Regions from separate parts of the Eubacterium album genome, predicted to be linked through region 1. Evidence: predicted binding sites of a transcription regulator. Region 1 holds the regulator's gene; each other region holds the start of a gene.
What was found. The regulator Rex, encoded in region 1, represses fermentation and respiration genes when NADH is low (regulators of the CRP and FNR family bind a similar motif). The targets are predictions, from matches to a motif close to ATTGTTAANNNNTTAACAAT.
Positions count from the first base shown of each region.

Region 2: gap (type I glyceraldehyde-3-phosphate dehydrogenase) is a predicted target of Rex. The motif match lies at 1,923-1,942, and genes of this name have one in related genera.
Region 3: fucO (lactaldehyde reductase) is a predicted target of Rex. The motif match lies at 1,552-1,571, and genes of this name have one in related genera.

Region 1 covers NZ_JAODBU010000008.1:47,531-50,826, reverse strand. Annotated here, with positions in the region: gene N5B56_RS09010 (NAD(P)H-hydrate dehydratase) at 1-820, opposite strand, end outside; gene N5B56_RS09005 (redox-sensing transcriptional repressor Rex) at 834-1,472, opposite strand; gene N5B56_RS09000 (ABC-F family ATP-binding cassette domain-containing protein) at 1,669-3,296, shown strand, end outside.
Region 2 covers NZ_JAODBU010000002.1:109,217-112,512, forward strand. Annotated here, with positions in the region: gene N5B56_RS00710 (phosphoglycerate kinase) at 1-590, opposite strand, end outside; gene gap (type I glyceraldehyde-3-phosphate dehydrogenase) at 794-1,810, opposite strand; gene N5B56_RS00720 (histidinol-phosphatase HisJ family protein) at 2,273-3,040, shown strand; gene N5B56_RS00725 (GDSL-type esterase/lipase family protein) at 3,119-3,296, opposite strand, start outside.
Region 3 covers NZ_JAODBU010000004.1:239,028-242,323, forward strand. Annotated here, with positions in the region: gene holA (DNA polymerase III subunit delta) at 1-95, shown strand, start outside; gene fucO (lactaldehyde reductase) at 272-1,417, opposite strand; gene N5B56_RS05605 (response regulator) at 1,594-3,102, opposite strand; gene N5B56_RS05610 (sensor histidine kinase) at 3,118-3,296, opposite strand, start outside.

The sequences.
Region 1 (3,296 bases):
GTCCGGCTCCTGTCCTAAACGCTGCCTTTGCACATAAAAACGCTGCCCCTGTTATATCTTTATTACCTGCTATAACAAGAAGTTTTCCATATGTACCTTTATTAGAATAATTCGGTCGTTTCGGAATTAGTTTTAAATCATCGCTTGTGTGGTATTTATAAACTGTTTCACACTTCTTATAGGAAACATCCGGAAAACCTATATTATCAAATGATAGTTTTCCACAATAATCTGCTCCTGGATAAAGAACTGCTCCAAGTTTAAGTTCTCCAAAGCATACAGTATAATCCGCTTTAACAGCCACACCCATCACTTTTCCTGTATCTGCGTTCAGGCCTGATGGAATGTCTACAGCATAAACTTTAGCCTTGCTTTGATTTATTGCTTCAATTAACTTTTTGTAATCGCCATCTACATTTCTTGATAATCCGACTCCAAATATTGAATCAACAATTACGTGTTTCTTATCCATTTCATCTCTTGTCAGTCTTGAAGCATCTTTGATTTCAATTCCAACTTTCTGTGCTATCTCAATCTGTGTTTTGAATTCCTGTGTTGCCTTATCTATGTTTCCCATAATATAAATGCAGGTGTTATATCCATCTATGTATAACATCCTGCAAACTGCAACGCCGTCGGCACCATTATTACCAGTTCCGGCAATAGCAATTACCTCACTGTTTTTATCTGTTGTTTCTTCAATTAAATCAGCAACACTCTTTGCTGCTCTTTCCATTAATACTAAACTTGGGATTCCAACTTCATTAATTGTATATTCATCAACCTTTTTCATATCCGTACCAGAAATTATTCTTTCCATAGTACTTCACCTCTTATTTATTTTTATTTGCTTTTTCTGATATTCTATATGTAAGTTTCATTAAGCTTTCTGATAAATGAACATTCTCAACTATTATGTCATCGCTAAATCCTAAATCAGTGTGAGCAAAATTCCAAAATGCCTTCACTCCACATTCGACTAATTTTTCAGCAATATCTGTTGCCGGTCCTTTAGGAAGTGCCAATGCCACAATCTCAATATTTTCATTTTTCACATAATCTATTATAGTAGAAATGTCTCTGATTTCAGTCCCATTCACTGTCTTTTTACCAATTAAATCTTTATTTTTGTCAAATAAAGCCGTAATTTCAAAACCTCTGTTTCTAAAATTTCCATAGTTTGCAATTGCCTGTCCAAGATTTCCTGCACCTACAATTATCATCTTATGCGTCACATCAAGTCCTAATAATTTTCCGATTTCATCATACAGATATTTAACATTATATCCGTACCCCTGTTGTCCAAACCCACCAAAATTATTCAAATCCTGTCGTATCTGAGAGGCCGTAACATTCATCATGTCACTTAATTCTTTAGACGAAACTCTTTCGACATCCTGCTGTATTAATTCATCTAAATATCTATAGTATCTTGGCAATCTTGTGATTACCGCCTTGGATATTTTTCTCATTTCCGTTCTCCTTCGTTATTTAACCACTTCAATTATATGTTTTAGGGCAAACATTGTCAAATATTTATCATTCTTTTTGACACTGTTCTTTTACAGTATTTCATTGATTGTTTTAGCTTTTCGTTTTATAATCTTACGTGGTATCAGCCTATTTTTGCTGATTATATAAAAACACTACAAACACAGGAGGATTCCTATGATTTTATCATGCAATCATATAAGCAAGGCTTATGGTGAAGAAGTTATTCTTGACGATTGCAGTTTTTTTGTAAATGACCATGAAAAAGCTGCCATTGTAGGCAATAATGGAGCCGGAAAGTCTACTATATTAAAAATAATAATGAATGAACTTTCATCTGATTCAGGGGATGTAATTATCGGAAAGGACAAGTCTGTTGGTTATCTTGCCCAATATCAGAATTTAGATACAGACAATTCTATATATGAAGAAGTACTTTCCGTAAAGCAAAATATTATAGATATGGAAAATAAATTAAGGGAATATGAATCCTTAATGGCAAACGGATGCGACAACTATGATGATATAGTTAACAGTTACACGAATCTACATCATCAATTTGAATTGTTAAACGGATACGCATACAAAAGTGAGGTTGATGGTACTCTTCGTGGACTCGGTTTTGAAGACAGTGATTTTAATAAAAAAATTTCAACTTTATCCGGAGGTCAAAAAACCCGTGTTGCACTATGTAAACTTTTAATTCAAAAACCGGATATTATTTTATTGGATGAACCTACAAACCATCTTGATTTAAATTCTATCAAATGGCTGGAAACTTATTTGTCTAACTATAACGGAGCTGTTGTAATCGTTGCCCACGACCGTTATTTCTTAGATAAGATTGTAACTAAGATTGTTGAAATAGAAAATACACACTGCCATGTTTACGATGGCAACTATTCAGCTTACGCTGTTAAAAAGAAAGAACTTAGAGAAGCAGCAATTAAACTCTATATCAAACAACAGGCTGAAATAAAGCATCAGGAAGAAGTCATTGCCAAGCTTCGCTCATATAAACAGGAAAAGTTTTATAAGCGTGCTGAAAGTCGTGAAAAAGCTTTAAGTAAAATGGAAGTAATCGATAATCCTGATACATATGAAAATGCCATGACTCTTAGACTTGAACCAAACTGTACGAGTGGCAATGATGTTTTAAGTGTTTCAAATTTAGCAAAGTCATTTGATAACAAATCATTATTTTCCGATATTTCTTTTGAAATTAAGAGATGTGAACGTGTTGCTCTTATCGGTGATAACGGAACCGGAAAAACTACAATTTTAAAAATTATAAACGGACTAATTGCTGCAGATAGCGGCTCTTTTACTCTCGGAACAAATGTTAATATCGGATATTATGATCAGGAACATCATACATTAAATGATTCAAATACTTTGTTTGATGAAGTGAGCGATTCTTATCCTAATCTTACAAACACAAAAATCAGAAATGTGTTAGCCGCTTTTATGTTTACAGGTGATGATGTATTTAAACGCGTAGGAGATTTAAGTGGTGGAGAAAAAGGTCGTCTTTCTTTAGCAAAATTAATGCTTTCAGAAGCTAATTTCATTATATTAGATGAACCTACTAACCATCTTGATATGGTTTCAAAAGAAATTCTTGAAAACGCATTAAACAATTATACCGGCACAATTTTTTATGTATCTCATGACAGATATTTTATTAATCAAACTGCCACACGTATCATTGAATTAACAAATAAAGCAATTGTAAATTATATTGGAAATTATGACTATTACGAAGAAAAGAAGGACGAACTTACAGCAATATATGCTCCAAAAGA
Region 2 (3,296 bases), on a different contig from region 1:
AGGATAGCTACGAATGGTCTTTCCGGATTGTTAACTGCGTTTCCAAGGAAATCGATTTCCTTCTGCATTAAGTATCCTACAACTGCTGTGTCAACAAATTTTGTTACACCAACGTTTGAACAATGTGCTCTGTGAGCTGTTCCGAACGCATCATTTACAAATACATCACAAAGTGAAGCTAATTCCTTGCTGAATTCTTCTCCGTTCTTTGTTTCTTCTGCACGATAACGTGTGTTTTCAAGAAGAATAACCTCTCCGTCTTTCATTGCTTCAACTGCAGCCTTAGCATTTGGTCCTACTACTTCAGGATCTGCTGCGAATTTAACTTCCTGTCCTAATAATTCTGAAAGTCTTACTGCAACTGGTGCTAATGATAATTCCGGCTTTGGTTCTCCCTTTGGCTTTCCAAGATGTGAGCAAAGGATTACCTTTCCACCATCAGCTATTAATTTCTTTATTGTTGGCAAAGCTGCTACTAAACGGTTTTCGTCTGTGATTTTTCCATCCTGTAATGGTACGTTGAAGTCACAACGAACTAACACTCTCTGTCCTTTTACATTGATATCATCTACTGATTTCTTATTAAGCATTATATGTGCTCCTTTCATTTAAGCGCGTCATACGCGTAGTCTCATAAATCCCGGAATCAGTATAAACTTTATTCCAAGATTATATGCGCCCATGAAATGTACATCCATATAGATGTGACATTCATATTATCAGCGCAATATAAAAGGGTCCGGTCCAATTAAGACCGGACCCTTATGGATCTTATTTAAAGATTTCTTATTTATTATGCTAATTCTGAGAAGTATTTGATTGTTCTAACCATCTGGCTTGTGTATGAGTTTTCATTGTCATACCATGAAACAACCTGTACTTCATAAGTATCATCATCAACCTTTGATACCATTGTCTGTGTAGCATCAAATAATGAACCATATCTCATTCCAACGATATCGCTTGATACGATTTCGTCTTCATTGTATCCGTAAGATTCGTTTGAAGCTGCCTTCATAGCTGCATTGATACCTTCAACTGTGATATCTTTTCCTTTAACTACAGCTGTAAGAACTGTTGTAGAACCTGTTGGAACTGGAACTCTCTGTGCAGAACCGATTAATTTTCCGTTTAATTCTGGAATAACTAATCCGATAGCTTTAGCAGCACCTGTTGAGTTAGGTACGATATTAACTGCTGCAGCTCTTGATCTTCTTAAATCACCTTTTCTCTGTGGTCCGTCAAGAGTCATCTGGTCACCTGTGTAAGCATGAATTGTTAACATGATACCACTCTGGATTGGAGCGTACTTGTTAAGTGCATCAGCCATAGGTGCTAAGCAGTTTGTTGTACATGAAGCAGCTGAAATGATTGTATCATCTGCCTTTAATGTTTCGTGGTTTGTATTGTAAACGATTGTTGGAAGATCGTTTCCAGCTGGAGCTGAAATAACAACCTTACGAGCACCAGCATCGATATGAGCCTGTGCTTTAGCCTTAGATGTATAGAAACCTGTACATTCTAATACTACGTCTACTTTTAATTCGCCCCAAGGACACTTTGAAGCATCAGCTTCTGCGTAAATCTTGATTTCTTTTCCATCAACGATGATTGAATCATCTGTAGCTGAAACTGTTTCAGCCTTGTCATATTTACCCTGTGATGAATCATACTTTAATAAGTGAGCTAACATCTTAGGACTTGTTAAGTCATTGATAGCTACTACTTCATAACCTTCTGCTCCAAACATCTGTCTGAAAGCAAGACGTCCGATACGTCCAAAACCGTTAATTGCAACTTTAACTGACATTTAATTGTCCTCCTATTAAATAAGATATATTTTGTTAATTAATATTAACCTATTGATTATTCTACATAAATACTTTCCAAATATCAAGAAGTTTTTTGCATTTTTCTCATATTTTGTTAATTTTTTGACAAATAAAACGTTTTTACTTTTATCTTCTCATTAATATAGTAATTTTCAGCAAAATTTGTTATATTCTACTCATAATTTTTTTCTTTGCTAATTTGTAATTATTTCAGATTCAGGTATAAATATATATAACAAACGATAGGAAGTTTTTCGCAATTTTGCGAGCATAGTGTAAATAAAAAAGTAATGTTTGAGCCTTTAGGCGAGTTTTACTTTTTTATTTATTATAAACGGCGCAGCAAAATAAGAAAAACAACGTGTTTGGAATATATATTTATACCTGAATCTGAAACATTAACAAGTTGCAATACATATTACATAAGGAGAATATACGTTATGTTATCTGATTTTCATGTACATTCTAAATTTTCTGCTGATTCAGATGAGAATTTGGAAAATATAATAAACAAAGCCATAAGTTTAAATATGAAAGATATTTGCATCACTGACCACCAGGACTGGTACTGGCCTGTCCCGGGTGAATCATTTGATATAGATACTGATTCATATTTTAATGAATTAAACATATTAAAAGATAAATACTCTTCAAAAATCAATCTTCATATTGGAGTTGAGCTTGGCATTACATGCGACAACTACAAAAAAAATGCTGATTTTTTAAAATCATATCCATTTGAATATGTCATTGGCTCCTGTCATATTGTAGACAACATGGACCCATATTATTCTGAATTTTGGGAAAATCGTAATGAAGCTGATGCTTTTAGGACTTATTTTTCAACTTTACTTGATGCATTAAAATTGTTTAATTCATTCAATACATTAGGCCATTTAGACTACATAGTCAGATATGCGCCAAATAAAGATAAAAACTATAATTGTAGTGATTATTTCAACATTGTCGAACAGATATTTAAAGAAATAATTCATAAAAATATTGCTTTAGAAATTAATACCGGTGCACTTGCAAAAGGAATGGATTTTGCAAATCCCCACTTTGATATGCTTTCATTTTATAAAGATCTTGGTGGAAAACTTGTGGCTGTAGGCTCCGATGCCCATATTGCCGGTAATATAGGATTTGGTTTTGACAAAGCCGCACAACTTATAGAACATTTTAATTTTAAAAATATTAATGAATAACTAAAAAAACTACAAAACTTCATTTAACAATCTGAAGTTTTGTAGTTTTTTCATTTTTATTATAAAGATTAATTTATCCTATTTCACTATTCCATGTTCAAGGAAAAACTGTTTCCATCTTGGCACACATGAAGGCATAAGATGAACCCCATCACTTGTGTACTTAGGATCAAGAGCTCCTGTATCTTTTTTATCAAACACTTCATTTTCATCAAGCCATATTATATCGTATCCGTTTGTAAGTTCCTTAAGTTTC
Region 3 (3,296 bases), on a different contig from region 1:
AACTTATAAAGAGAGGGGCTATGGATGAAAATATTGGAGTAGAAATGCTGTTAATTAAGTATAGTAAAAAAGAAGAAAAAAAGAAACGAATTTAACAAAAAGAGCATTGAGTTAGTGATTAAAATCAAAACACAATGCTCTTTCTTGTGACTGAGTATATAATATGAATAAAAGCCGAAACTTTTTGAAATAAGCTTCGACTTTTATTTTGTTTTATAAAACTAAATAGAAATACGGATTTACAGAGAGTATTTCACACTCTCAAATATTCTTACATAATTTTTCTAAATAATTCTATAAAGTCATCAACACTTGCATCTTTAGGATTTCCAGGTGCGCAAGCATCTGCAGCAGCAGATTCAGCAAGGAAAGGTAAATCATCTTCTTTGATTGCATCAAGCTTTGAAGGAATTCCTACATCAGTTGACAATTGCTTAACGGCATCAATTGCTGCTTTTCTGTATTCATCAGTTGACATTTCATCAACGCCTTTAACACCCATTGCACGGGCAATTTCACGATATTTCTCACCGGTACATTTCTGATTATATTCCATAACAATAGGGAGCATCATGGCACATGCAACACCGTGAGGAGTGTCATAAACAGCACCTAAAGTATGAGCCATTGAGTGAGCAATTCCAAGCCCTACATTTGAAAATCCCATTCCGGCAATGTACTGACCTAGAGCCATTCCTTCACGACCCTCCTTAGTATTTTCAACTGCGCCTCTAAGAGATTTGCTAATAATTTCAATAGCCTTTAAATGGAACATATCTGTCATTTCCCATGCAGCCTTTGTTGTGTAACCTTCGATGGCGTGAGTAAGGGCGTCCATACCGGTAGAAGCTGTAAGTCCCTTTGGCATTGAAGACATCATATCAGGATCTACGATAGCGATAATTGGCATATCATGTGGGTCAACGCATACAAATTTACGTTTTCTTTCAATATCTGTAATAACATAATTAATTGTAACTTCAGCAGCTGTTCCTGCAGTAGTAGGTACTGCAATAATAGGAACACAAGGCTTTTTAGTAGGCGCTACGCCTTCAAGACTTCTTACATCTTCAAATTCCGGATTTGCAATAATTATTCCGATTGCTTTTGCTGTATCCATTGAAGAACCACCACCAATTGCAATAATGTAATCAGCTTTAGAATCTTTAAAAGCCTGAACACCATGCTGTACATTTTCGATTGTTGGGTTAGCTTTGATATCTGAATATATTTCATAAGCCAAGTCGTTTTTATCTAAGATATCTGTAACCTTAGATGTAACGTTGAATTTGATTAAGTCAGGATCTGAACATACAAAAGCCTTTTTGAATCCGTGAGCCTTTGCTTCTGTTGCAATTTCGTTAATTGCACCTGAACCGTGATAAGATGTTTCGTTTAACATAATTCTGTTTGCCATGTTAAAATCTCCTTTCAATATTTTGTAAAAGTTAATTAATATGATGTCAGGGTGAGCTCTAAGATCTTTTACCTACTTATGAGCAAACGCATGTGGGCTTGAACCTTTTGACGCTGACATCTTAATATATAACTAATGTTAATAACATAACATGTTAGTTCTTAAAGTATTAATAATTATCTTACGAATTGATTCCTATAGTCCTTCGGGCTAAGACCTGTATTCTTCTTAAAAATAACAGAAAAATATGCAGGGTCATGAATTCCTATTTTATCAGATATTTCAAATGTTTTAAGGTTTGTATTTGCTAAGAAATCCTTAGCCATACTGATTCTAAGCATTGTAATGTAACTTACAATTGAATGACCACATTCTTTTTTGAAAGTTCTGCTTAAATAGGATTCATTAGTGTGAACATTTTGTGCGATAAGCTCAAGTGACAAATCGTCAGCAATATGTTCTTTGATGTATATAATTGTTTCCTCTATGAAAGAACTATATTTTTTAGAGGACTGGGTTAATTGTTTTTTTACATCATCTATAAGATTTCTGACAGTTTCTTTTAACTGGAAGAAATCTGAAACTGAATTTATTTTATTTATATATTCATCTTCTGTAGGAAGAGTATTACTTTTAAGCATTACTCTATAGCAAATAAGATAAATTTGAGTGCAGATGCTTCTAACAGTATTTTCATCAGAAAAATTGTTTTCAAGTTTATTAAATATAGAGCCTAAAATATCTGAAGCAGATTTAAAATCTAACTGTATAACTGAGTTTTCAAAATCGTGTAGCAGTAAATTAATATCCGCAGAAAAGGTTTCTTTACCTGCAACGTAATCACTGGAGAATTCAACAACATGGGCAGAGGAATAAAAATTTAATGATAACGCTAATATTGCCTCTGAAATAGCTGTTGAAAAATCACGTGCACTGTGATGATAACCGCTTATACCCGCATTTACATTTAATGATGTAAACTTTTTAAATGAAGAAACGATTGTGTTGCAGTTATCAATTATTGCTGATGTATCTTCATTTTCATAATCAAAATATACATTTATAATAAGATTGTTATATCTAAAGCAATAACTGTTAAGCTTGTTGTCGATTATTATATCTTTTAACGTTCCAACCATTGACATATCGTCCGGTAATTGAAATGCAGCTACATAATAATTGTTTAAATTAATATCAAAGTCCGATAGCTTGTTTAAGGAATCATCAGGTACAACGTGGTCTGTAAGTTCCTGAAAAAATTGATCCTTAAGAAATGCCTGCTCACTTTTACTAATAGAAGATTTAGATTCAATTAGTTTTTTCGCAACATTTTGAACTGCATTTATTACATCTGTTTTTGCAGCCGGTTTTAACAGGTATTCTGCAACATTATACTGAATTGCAGAACGTGCATATTCAAATTCTGAATATCCTGAAAGTATGATAACAGATATTTCAGGGTGATTTTCATAAATGTATTTAGCAAGTCCGATACCATCAAGAGAAGGCATTCTTACATCAGTTATTACAATGTCAATAGGAGTACTTTCGATTATTTCAATAGCCTCTGTTCCGTTCTTTGCTGTTGCCGAAACAACACAATCATATGTCTCCCAATTTATATATTCAGAGAGGCCTTTTCTAAATATAGATTCATCGTCTACTATTAATAAGTGAAAAATCATACTATCACACCTTTCTTATTTTTCACATGGAATTTTAAATGAAATAGCTGTCTTTACCATAGGAGTACTTTCAATATGTAAGGCACATTCAGGACCATACATTAATATTAATCTCCGATTTAGGTTACGAAGACCAACGTGGGTATGCCCTTTAGATGTACCTGATTCTTTAGATGAAGGTGCCTGGTTATTAA